Regions from separate parts of the Halomonas sp. FeN2 genome, predicted to be linked through region 2. Evidence: predicted binding sites of a transcription regulator. Region 2 holds the regulator's gene; the other holds the start of a gene.

Region 1 (6,234 bases), 1.1 Mb from region 2:
TCAGGCAGCACTCTGGAAGGTATTCGCGATACGATTAACGCCACTGAAGACGCTGGCGTGAACGCGACTATTATTAATGATGGTACCAATTTCCGCCTCGCACTTAGCTCTAGTGAAACCGGGGCAGATGCCTCTATTGCCGATTTCAGTTTTGACGGTGCTGCCCCGTTCACTTCAGATACCGCTAATACGCTGCAAAGCGGTACTGATTCAGCGCTTACCGTTAACGGTATTGATATCACCAGCTCCACTAATCAAGTTGAAGGCGCTATCCAGGGCGTGACGCTAAACCTTCAAGAAGAGGGTGATAGCACGGTCTCCGTTGAGCAAGACACCCGCGCTGTTCGCGAGGCTGTTACCAATTTTGTAGAGGCCTATAACGGTCTCAAAGATAAAATTGGCGATTTAACCAGCTTCAATTTTGAAACCGGCGAGGCAGGCGAGCTGTTGGGAGACGGTACCGTCCGTACCGTCGAGTCTCGCTTGCGTGATGTGCTGGGTGGGGCTGTGGAGGGTGAGCTCTCCATTCTTAGCGATATCGGTATTTCGCACAAGTACGATAGCGGGCTGGGGTATAGCAAACTTGAGGTCGATCAAGACAAGCTTGATGATGCCATTGCTAATAACCAAGGTGCGCTTGCAACCTTCTTCGCAGGCGATTCGGATGAGGCGGGTATGGCAGGGCAAATTAATACAGCTGTCGAACAATTGCTTGGCTCTAATGGCCGCGTGGAAGGAGCGATTAGCGGGGCGGAAAATCTCAACAAGTCGCTTGTAGAGCAATACACCCGTATGGAGCAATCAATTGAGCAGACGATGTCTCGTTACCGCAGCCAGTTTGGTCAACTGGATGGCATGATTGCGCAAATGAACCAGACCAGCAGCTATCTTACCCAACAGTTCGATGCATTAGACGCCCAACTAGGCCGTGGCTAATCCGCTCTGTTGCTTTCCCTCCTCGTCCCCAATGAACGCCTGCGCTAAGCAGGCGTTTTTATTAGCAAAAGAAGAATAATTAACTTAGCGAAAGAAAAAGCGCTAAAGTTGCCCGCTAATCAGCCGATAAAATTACATACCACAATTGCCAGCGTGCCCATGCGCTGAATGTTTCAGGTTTAGCCTTTTTTACTGAGGAACAGTCAATATGGCGACGATAACCTCCCTTGGCGTTGGCTCGGGTCTTGACCTGACTGGCCTATTGGATCAACTGCAGAAAGCAGAGCGCGGCAAGCTTGCGCCCATTACGCAGCAGAAAACACAACAGCAAGCCAAGGTTTCGGCCTATGGCCAGCTGCAAACATCGCTGAACGCTTTTAAAGACGCCGTAGGAAAAATCAACGACCCTGAACTCTATCAGAGCCTGTCTGCCAATGTGCAGGGAGAGGGCGTAAAAGCAACAGCCACCGCCGATGCATTGCCCGGCAGTTACCGCGTTCAAGTTAGCCAGTTGGCCACCGCAGGCACGCTCGCGTCTACCCGCGTTACCGCTCAAGATGCAGCGCTCGACTTACAAGGTGCAACTGCGTTTAAGCTTAGCTTCGGCAATGGCGATAGTGTCGATATTGCCCTAACAGCCGATAGCAGTCTAAGCGATATTCGTGATGCAATTAATGCTGACAAAGAGTCGGGAGTCAGTGCCTCTATCATCAATGACGGTACGGGCTATCGATTGGCGCTGAGTTCCAAGGAAAGCGGCGCTGAGGCCTCAATCAATAGTTTCAGTTTTGTAGATGCCGGTGGTGTGGCTGTGGCTGGCCCCTTTAGTGAAGATGCGGCTACCCAGCAGATGGGCAAAGATGCCATGTTGAAGGTCAATGGCATTGATATCACCAGTGCCAGTAACCAAATTGAAGATGCGATTCAAGGCGTCACACTCAACATTGCAAGTTTAGCGTTGGAAGACGGCGGGACGGCTACCAGTACGGTAAGTGTTGAACGAAACACCCTGGGGGTGCGCGAGGCGGTAGGTGCATTCGTCAAAGCCTATAACGGCTTAGAAGGCACAATCAATAACCTGACAAAATACGATAGTAAAACCCAGACCGCCGGCAAGCTGCTAGGAGACAGCACGGTGCGCACCATAGAGTCTCGGTTGCGCAGTGTGATGATAGGAAGTGTTGCAGGCAGTGAGCTTTCTACCCTTAACCAGCTAGGTATTACCTTGCAGCGTGACGGTACGCTAAAACTTGATGAAGACAAGTTAAGTGATCTGGCGGCCAACAGTCCTGACTCGCTCAGCGATTTTTTTGCAGGCAAAGATGAAGCGAGTGGCATGGCTGGGCAGCTAACCACGACGTTAACTAACCTGTTGAGCGATAACGGGACTATCAAAGGGGCCATTACGGGAGCGGAGAATCGCGTAAAAAGTTTAGATGAGCGCTACGCACGTATGGAAAAGACCATTGAGAGCACCATCGACCGCTATCGCAAACAGTTTGGTCAGTTGGATGGCATGATCGCGCAAATGAACCAAACCAGCTCTTACCTCACCCAGCAGTTTGATGCACTTGACGCTCAGTTAGGCCGCAAAAAGTAGAGCCATCTCAGCAGGCATTGTTTTAAAATGACAAAACAGCGCTTAGCGCTGTTTTGTCATTGTGGTGGGAAGCGGCTTTAGTTCACGGAGATTTCTGCTTCCAGCCGGACTGTTGCAATCGTGGGACGTAGCTTTAGCTCGCGACGCTTTTTGCTTCCAGCTGGACTGGTGCAATTGTGGGAGGTAGCTTTAGCTCGCGACCAAAGCGCGAAATCCAGTGAAGCGATCTCATACTCTCACGGCCACCCCGCCCAAGCATGAAACTCTTCACTATTCAGTTACCAACGTTTACATCTTTTTTTACCACTTCCCCTAAAGAAACCTCACGCGCTGCCGTTAATTAATATAACGGCACAAACAGTGGCCGAAAGCAGGCCTCAGGGCCAGTGTCCAAAGCAAGGAGTATCATCCCATGTCAGTGATCAATACCAACATCACAGCAATGATCGGCCAAAACAACCTTGGCAAATCACAGAACGCACTGTCTACCGCCATGGAGCGTTTGTCCTCTGGCCTGCGCATCAACAGCGCTAAAGATGACGCCGCTGGCCAAGCCATCGCCAACCGTATGACTTCACAGATCACTGGTCTGTCACAGGCTCAGCGTAACGCCAACGACGGTATCTCCGTTGCGCAAACCGCTGAAGGCGCCCTGAACCAGGTAAACGACAACCTGCAGCGTATTCGTGAACTGGCCGTTCAGTCTCAGAATGACACCAACTCTGCTGACGACCGTGCTTCCATCCAGGACGAAATTACTCAGCGTCTGACCGAAATCGATCGTATCTCTGAGCAGACTGACTTCAACGGCGTTAAAGTTCTGGCCCAAGATCGCAGCCTGTCTATCCAGGTAGGTGCCAACGACGGTGAGTCCATCGACGTTGCGCTGGAAAAAATCACTGCTGACACACTGAGTTTGGCTAGTTTCAACGTAAACGGTCCAGGTGCGAATCTTGGCGCTGCCGTAGCTGCCGACTATACCGCAGCATATGGTGAGGGTACTGGCGTAACCAGCAATACTGTCAATGATTTCTCAGGTGCTTTAGCCACTAACTTGGGTGTTTCCGCGGCAGCAGTAGATAGCGCTGCTACAGCGCAAGTTGATGATAGTGGCAACTGGTACGTTAACGTTACTGTTACTGCTCAAAGTAATGCAGAAGCGAACTCTCTTAGCTTGCAAGGTATCGAAGCCACTTCTGGTACCGCAGTTACCTTCCAAGTAGCGCTTGATCCTTCTGAAGCAGCTGTAACTACGGGAAACACCACTGCTGCATATACTGTTCCTGGTGCTGAATTGGGTGCAAAAGACCTGCTTAGCAGCGCGACTGCTAACCCGATGGAGCAGCTTGATAAGGCTCTCAAGCAAGTCGATGAGCTACGCTCTGGCTTGGGTGCGATCCAAAACCGCTTTGAGTCAGCGATTACTAACCTGCAGACTAACGAAACTAACCTTTCCGCTGCTCGGTCGCGTATCGAAGATGCTGACTACGCAAGTGAAGTAGCCAACATGACCCGTGCACAGATCCTGCAGCAGGCTGGCACCTCTGTACTGGCCCAGGCTAACCAAACTCCGCAGAACGTACTTTCTCTGCTGGGCTAAGCCTTCAAGCTACTTATCCGTATCGTTCGGATTATCTACAGGCCTCCTCGATGGAGGCCTGTTTTTTTATTTAGGACATTGCTCTATTCAGTTGGCTGGGTTATTGGACGCTTTTCCCCCCTTAGTTCAGTTGGCCCCTTTGCTATGATAAAAAGTTAGTGTCGCTGCCATCAGGAACGTTTCTGCCATGTCGAATAAAAAGCCCAATCGCCCTTCACAAAATGCTCGCCAACGTACTTTGGGTGCTAGGGGAACCGCACAGGCATTAAAAAAAGCCAAAGATCGCACGGTACAACAGCCAGCCAGTGTGGCTGCATGGAAACAGTTGGGGGCAGAGCTTTCAGAAGCCGGTCAGTTTCAAGAAGCATTAGAAGCTCTAGATCGAGCCAGCTCACTGGTTGCTGATGATGCCGAAACATTGGCTCTTCAGGGCCGGATAACCCATCAAGCTGGTGACCCAGTAAGAGCACTGGCATTTTTACACAGTGCAATCGAGATCAACCCTAAATACGCCAAAGCACAGCATTATATTGGTTATATTTATTACACCCAGGCACGTTTTGATGAAGCGCTAAAACATGCCGAAATTGCCTGTGAGTTAATGCCAGGTGATGTCGATATGCTCAATACCTTAGGCAATACGTTGATGCAGACCTTCGATTATGCCCGAGCTAGAGATGCACTTGAAAAAGCCGTAAAATTAGCACCTAAAAATTACCTTTCGTGGAATAATCTGGGTAATGTATATAATGCTATTGGTGATCTTGATAAGGGCCTTGAAAGTTACTGGCAAGCCCATCGCGTAAATCCCCAGGCTCCAGGGCCATTTTCTAATATTATTACAACCTATCACTATCATCCGAATAAAACAGGACAAGAAATTACAGTGCTATGTAAGCAGTGGCATCGTAAATATTCTCCTGAGGTGATGATCCCTCTGCCTAGATCAACGCCAATAGCCAGTAAGCAACTACGTATTGGCTTAATATCTGACGGTTTTCGCGGTCATCCTGTTGGTAGAATGATAACTTCGGCCTTAGAGCAGGTTCCTAAAAGTCAAGCTGAGTTCTATTGTTATAGCACAAATAATGTTAATGATGGAATTACTGAAAGGCTAAAAGCAGTATCAGAAAAATGGATGAGTGTTCAGCCGCTTAAAGATCAGCAAGTGGCACAACAAATTGCTAACGATGAAATTGATATATTGATTGATCTTGTCGGACATAATGCCGGCAACCGTGTATTGTCAGTTGCAATGCGCCCTGCACCGCTACAGGTTAAGTGGGTAGGGGGGTTGATCAATACAACGGGTGTTGAAGCCATTGACTATTTAATCAGTGATAGCATTGAAACGCCTGTGGGTGTAGATAACGATTATGTGGAAAAGCTAATACGTTTGCCTGATGACTATGTTTGCTATGTCCCACCTAATGGATACGAGCCAAGTGTAAGGACATTACCTGCACAAAGGAATGGTTACATAACATTAGGCTGCTTTAATAATGCCGCCAAGCTTAATGATATACTTTTAGTACAGTGGGCAGAAATAATGACATGCCTTCCTGGTTCAAAGTTGCTTTTGAAAAGTATGCAGTATAAGAGTGAAGAGCGGCGACAAAAAATTATTGACTTAATGGTCATGAATGGTATTGAAAAAGAGCGCTTATTGATTGAGGGGCCTTCACCGCATGCTGAGTTATTAGAAACGTATAATCGAGTAGATATTTCTTTAGATCCATGGCCTTACTCCGGTGGCTTGACGACGTGTGAGTCGTTGCTAATGGGAGTGCCAGTAGTCTCTCTTCCTGGCCCCACCTTTGCAGGACGCCACAGTGCTACTCATTTGATTAATGTGGGTATGCCAGAACTTGTCGTTGGTTCTTGGGAGGAGTATCGAGAAAGAGTTTTAGAGCTTGCATCTGATTTAGATAGCCTTGCCACTATTAGGCAGCACCTTCGTCAAGTCTTATTAGAGTCGCCGGTATGCGATGCTACCCGGTTTGCAAAACATTTTACTGATGCAATGCGCGCTATTTGGCAACGCCACTGTGAAGGGAAGCAACCTGCCGCGCTAACGTTCGATAAAACTGGGCTAGCG
Region 2 (6,234 bases):
CGCTGCTAAGCGCTCTACCCGCAGCCACGCTTCACTCTTACCGACGACCTCTTCAGACCAGGCGACCGATGGGGCCAATATCACGGCCGGTTTAGGGCTGGTGGTGGGCTGCATCGCCCAATACAGCGTTTCCACCTGCTCAGGACGAAAAAAAATCAGCCAGGCACGCTGAGTCGAACTCATCGGCAGCGGCACCGCTAGCGCCCCGCACTGCTCGGGCATGGCTAGCGAAGCGGTTAACGTCTCTTTGGTGATTTCGCGCGTGCACCAAGGGCCGCTATGCACATGGGCTCTTTCAAGACGCAGCACAAATTGGCTAATCGCTTCTGGGGCTGGCGTCACGCCCGCTTGATAAGCGCCCCCATTCACCCACAGCACTACGCCATGGGCGCGAAACAGCTTCATCCAGATAGCCGCCTGTTCATGAAGTAGCTGCTGGGGGCTTTGCGGCTCGCTGCGCGCTCGCGCACTGAGCACCAGACTATCCTGAACCCGCTGCAGGTAGCGGGCTTCTTGACGCGCCCGCAGCAACAGCATGCGCTGGGTGGCCATTTGCACCAGGGTGCGAACGGCATCACGCACGAGGGGCTCAACTGAGTGCGGTGCTGGCGAATGGCAAAACACGAGCCCCCATAAGCCAGTATCCCCCTGCATAGCCAAACTGAATGACCCACGCACTCCCAGTCGGCTTAAATAGCGCTGCCGCTCCGGGGCAGGCGCGCGTAAAAAACTGCCGCTAAGGCTTGCTCCCGAGTGGGCGGGCTCCAGCGTTTCAGGCGACGCATCGACGTCTTCAATTAACCGCATAGGGTAGTGTTGGTAACTTTTGCGCAGGGCAACTGGGAAGTCGCTTGAGGGAAAGCGCTGCCCCAACAGCGAGGGCAGCTGCTTTCCAAGCGCCTCGGCGACCATCAAACCATGCCAATCGCTGTCAAAATGGCATACGGTGACCCGATCATGACCGGTAAGCTGTTGAATAGCGTTAACCAAGCAGTCGAGTAGCTCTTCCTGATGGGTCGCTTCAGCTAAATGCATCAAGCGCTCATTTACCGTACCCAGCAGGCGGCGTCTAACCAGGGGGTTAAGTGGCTCGATCTCGACGATGACCTGCTCACCCGCTCGGTAAGCGTGGAGTTGAAAACGCGCATTGTTGTGCTTGGAACGAATAAACACTAGCGGGCCGGGGAGCCGCTGCCGCCCCTGCAGTTCACGACGCATACGTTGGCTTAGCCGTTTTCCCAGCGCGCAGGCAAGAGTAAGCGACCCATTTTCAGGGCGCTCAATACCGGTCAAGCGAGTTAAGTTGGTGCTACTGGCTTGAATGCGCCGACAATCGGCATCTAAAACCAGCAGAGCGCCAAACGACTGCAACCGCGGGTGGTACATGGACACAAACGTGGCCTCGCAATCTATTCACCCTCGACCTGCTGCCTTAGCAACAGCTCTACGCGACGGTTGGCAGCTCGGCCCTCCGCAGTTGCGTTCGGTTCCATGGGTTGGGTGTCGGCATAACCGACGGCCCGCATACGAGAGATATTGAACCCTTGGCGCTCTAAATGCCTCACCACAGCGATAGCCCGCGCTGATGAAAGCTCCCAATTAGAGGGGAAGCGGGCCGTTGCGATAGGTACGCTGTCGGTGTGGCCTTCTACCGAAATCTGACCGTCAAAACGGGTCAGCACATCGATAAGGCTTTCTACCACATCTTGCCCACGAGCAGTCAGTACAGCTTGGCCGCTGGGAAATAAAAGGCTGGTATCAATGCGTAGTGTGACCCCTTCACTCCCTTGCGAAACGCTGACACCAGGGATGTCGAGCCCGTCAAACTGCGGCTGAATGCCTGAATGGCGAGGCTGAATGCCGGTGGCAAGCGACGCCAGCGGCAGTGATGATACAGCGCTGGCTGAACGCATGAAAGCAGTATCAGCCGCCTCACCGCCGCCCGGCGGTGTCAGTGAAAGCAACAGCACAAAAAGCGTGATGAGCAGCGTCAGCACATCCAAATAGCTGGTAAGCCAACCATCATCTCCATCGCCTGGCGACGGCGTCATTTCCAGTGCGTGGCGTGTATCACGGTCAAGCATCTGGCCTACCCCTTCGTCGCCGAACTAACCGACGAATCAGGCCTGGGTTTGACGCTGTTATCACGAATCTCATCGTGGTAATTAGCCACAAAGGAGTTGAGGGTCTCTTCAATAAACGACGGCAGACGGCGCTTGGTAATCAGGGAAATACCTTCCAGCACCATGTTCATGGTAATCAGTCGATCTTCGGTGCGGCGCTCTAGCTTCACCGCAATAGGCTTAAACACCAAGTTGGCGAGTAAAATACCGTAGAAGGTAGTGAGCAGAGCCACTGCCATGCGCGGGCCAATGACCTGCAGGTCGCCAGCGTCCATGACTTCCAGCATGTTGACCAGCCCCACCAGGGTGCCGATCATGCCAAACGCGGGGGCATAGGTGGCCATAGTGCGAAATATTTGTGCTTCAGCATGCTCCCGCGCTTTAAGGCGAGCAATGCGCCAGCGCAGCATGTCAAAAATCTCATCCTCTTTGGTATTGGCAATCACCAGTTGGATCCCGGTACGTAAAAACGGGTTGCGGGTATGCTCCAACTCGCGCTCGACCGCACGCACATCGCCTTTAAACCACAGTCGCGACATATCGACCAATTCGCGGATATCGTCACGCATGTAGGTGTTTTCACGCCGGAACACCAAGCCCACCAGCCGTACGACGCGGAGTACCTCTTTCAGCGGATAGCTAATAAAGGTCGCCGCTAGTGTACCCGTCACCACGATGGCCAACCCCGGAAAATTGATAAAGCTCTCTGGGGACTCTGCAGTGAAAAACAGCACGCTCACCAACAGCAGGATGCTGGCAAATATGCCTATCAGCGTCGAAGGATTCATCCACGGCTCCTTGCCGGTCACAAGTGAGTAAAAAACGTTGGCGTTATGCCGAGTCGTGTAAACGCGCGCGTAAACGACTCACGGCTTGGCTGTGCAGTTGAGAAACGCGTGATTCCGTTACGCCCAACACAGCTCCGACTTCCTTGAGGTTGAGCTCTTCTTGGTAATAAAGCGCCATTAGCAGCTTTTCACGCTCTGGAAGCGCTTCAATAGCGTCAATCAACGTTTGCCGCTGCTGACCATCAAGCAACTGCTCGAACGGTGAATTGCCCAGCTCATTATTTATCGGCTCGCCGCCTTCGGCCACCAGCTCTTCAAACGGCAACAGTTGGCCGCTGTTAGTGTCATTGAGCAACTGCTGATACTCGCTCAACGGCATCTCGAGGTGTTGAGCAATTTCGTTCTCTTCCGGGGCTCGCCCCAGCAGTTGCTCTAATTGGCGAACGGCGCCCTCAACCGCACGCGCCGAACGGCGAACGCTGCGGGGCAGCCAGTCGCGGGTGCGTAACTCATCCATCATTGCGCCGCGAATACGTTGACTGGCGAAGGTCGCGAACGTTGCCCCCTGGGTGGCATCAAAACGGCCCAGCGCTTCCAGCAGCCCCACCATTCCAGCCTGAATAAGGTCGTCGAGCTCAATACTTGCTGGCAACCGAACCTGTAGCGTCAAGGCCTGACGTCGCACCAGTGGCATGTATTGCGTCAACAGCTCATTTTGTTTGATTCTGCCCTGTGCTGTGTACATATTCTCGCCTCGCGGCTATCCAGCCTTCACTGATAGTTCACAATCAATTGTAACCCTTGCACACGAACAGGCCGTTGGCCTGGGCGTAAGGCGAAGCGAAAATGCAATGGCGCATCGGCGGCTCGCCCCACTAATGCGGTGGTAGAACCACGCATACCGGTTAATGCAACGCACTGCTCAGGATGACATAGCCAAGCGTTTAATAGCGCGCCGGGGGAGTGTTGAAACTGCCAATGAATGCGCCCAAGCTGAGCCGACTGCACGTTGTTAGCGGCAGTTGGCGGGGTAGCCGCTTGGCTAGCGCTTGCCCGATCACCCATCGCCACCATTAGCCCAGGTATCTGGCTGCTCCAACTACCCGGCGCCGCCTGAGCACTCCCCGTTAACCCTGTTAGTAGCCAACCTGCCACTAGTACTAAGATCAGTGGCAGTTTCCCTCTTAATAGCCAGCTTAGCATGCTTAGTCTCCTCGGCAGAGTGGGCTCATCGTGCAAGTACCAGTAACTCCATATTTAAGTAGTAATCAGCGGCCTCGCGCAAGTTATCGAGCAACCCCTGGCGCGGCAAGTGGGGCTCGTGGAGCGCCAGCAAACGACGCGGCCCGCCACGCTCATGTAGCAGGCGCAAGGTACGGAACATGGCTGCGAAAGTATCGGCATCGCTACTGATCCATAGCGCCCAACGATTATATTGATCGCGTAGCTGAGCAAGGTCGGACGTTTCCGCCATGACGATACGAATATCCCAATCATCAGGATCCCCGGCCCAACTTCTACCTAGCGTTGACCACTGCCCCAGTCGCGCTTTGACCTTGCTTACCTGGGCCGCACCACTACCGGGTAGCCCGACCACAATAAGCGGAATTTTGGGCTTGGGCGGAGCCACCGTCGTTGGCTCTTCCGCCGCCGCTACCGTTGGCGATAATAAGGGTGAGGTGTGTTCGGACACAGGCTCTGCCGCCGCGACATCAACAGCACCCTCAGTCTGCTGCTGTTGGCGCTGTAGATTTGCCCACTTGCGCAGTCCCGCGGCTTGATCTTGTTCGCTCACGCCACGCCCTCTCGACTAACACTGCCCATTTGGCGAATCGCATCCCGCGCCATAAAGGCATAGACCAGCGCATCGAGCATACCGGTGTCACGGCGACGGCGGCTGGTACCTAATAGGTTGAGCAGATCACCACGCAGCGTCTGCGCCTCTTCATCATCAGCGACATCGAGATGTCCGGCGACTGACGCCACACCGCTGGCCATTAACAGGCGAACTTCAGCATTTAGGTCGCCACTATCAGCCTCTTTTAACTGCTGCCAAGCGCGCCGCGTCAAGGCGGCCAGGCTTTCGCTTTGCAGTTGGGTTAACAGGAGGGAGAGCACTTCTGCCCCTAAGCGAGCCGGGGTAAGCCAGTAGCGGCGCACCACCACTTTGGCGCTTTCCGGATCGCGCACCTCCCCGTACCAGGCGAGCAGGGCACAGCCGCTGGCATCCTCAACTTCGGCGTAGGCAGTCCAAAGCTGCACCGATTGACCACGAAAACGCACACCCACATGGTGGGTTAGCACACTGTCATTAAACAGCTGGCGAACCGTCTGGCGCTCGTGGTGAAAGAGTACTCGATGATTGGGGGCTACTTGGCTGACCCAGGTCAAGTGCTCGGCTTCCAGCCACGCGAGTGCATCCGATTCGGGAAAGCGCGGTAGTAGGTGTACCGCGACGCCGTTTGATGAAGTCAAGGCAGCTAAGCGCGGCTGCCACCCCGCGGGGTGGCGATGCTGTAGCCAGGGAAGCGCCAGCCATGCGCCATCAGTGTCCAGACCAATGTCCGGCATTGCCCAATCGCAGCCGCGTTCGTTACGCCGCGCGAACCACGCCATACCTAAAGTAGTTTCCGCCGCGGGATAGCCGGCGAGCAGTGCATCCAAACGCTCTTCCTGCACACGGCTTGGTAGAGCGGCTAAGTTCCAGAGCTCTTCTAAATCCGCAAATCCTGTCACGCGCTGGCGCAGGCGTGCCAATAGCGACGACAAACGACGCCCTTGGCCCAATACATCCCGGGACCAGCGCGGCATCCCTGTCGGAGTGTCTACGCTTTGCAACCGTTCACGCTGAGGGGTCGCCGTGCTCAGCGCTTGATCCACTAACGCGGCAGGAGCGGCAATCGCCATATCTTCGGGCACCTGCTGCCCATTTGAACCAAACAGCACGCGCATGCCGTGACGCATAATAATGTCTAACACCGGCGCCAGACGGCCCGCCTCATCCTGCTTGGTAATAATGCAGTCATCTAACTCTGCGCCCGCCGCGCGCGCGGCCTGACGGTAGCGCAACACGACTTCCTCGAGGGTTTCCGGTTGACTGGCGGCATTGAGCAGCAGTACCAAACGTACCTGCGAGCGTCCACCCTGAAGGTGAGCAATCTGTTCGATCACCCGCTGGTCACGCTGACTCATACCCACGGTGTCGATAATCACCCACTGCTTGCCCTGCAGGCGGCCCAGCAAGTCGTCGATGGGTTGCTCGGCGTCAAGCGCGTACATCGGGGTATCCAGCAGGCGCGCATAGATGCGCAGCTGCTCGTGGG

The links. Region 2 encodes FliA, which starts transcription of late flagellar genes. Its sites were predicted from a motif close to CTAAAGTTNNNNNNNNNNCNGCCGATA; they were not measured.
Region 1: a site for FliA is predicted at 2,849-2,875, ahead of KF947_RS07285 (FliC/FljB family flagellin). Genes of this name have one in related genera too.

The regions. Positions count from the first base shown of each region.
Region 1 is NZ_CP074200.1:1,564,679-1,570,912, reverse strand. It holds gene fliD (flagellar filament capping protein FliD) at 1-936, shown strand, start outside; gene fliD (flagellar filament capping protein FliD) at 1,145-2,536, shown strand; gene KF947_RS07285 (FliC/FljB family flagellin) at 2,949-4,136, shown strand; gene KF947_RS07280 (glycosyltransferase) at 4,324-6,234, shown strand, end outside.
Region 2 is NZ_CP074200.1:2,663,519-2,669,752, reverse strand. It holds gene KF947_RS12270 (diguanylate cyclase) at 1-1,386, opposite strand, end outside; gene KF947_RS12265 (flagellar motor protein MotB) at 1,410-2,084, opposite strand; gene KF947_RS12260 (motility protein A) at 2,090-2,911, opposite strand; gene KF947_RS12255 (RNA polymerase sigma factor FliA) at 2,955-3,656, opposite strand; gene KF947_RS12250 (flagellar protein FlhE) at 3,683-4,114, opposite strand; gene KF947_RS12245 (hypothetical protein) at 4,140-4,706, opposite strand; gene flhF (flagellar biosynthesis protein FlhF) at 4,703-6,234, opposite strand, start outside.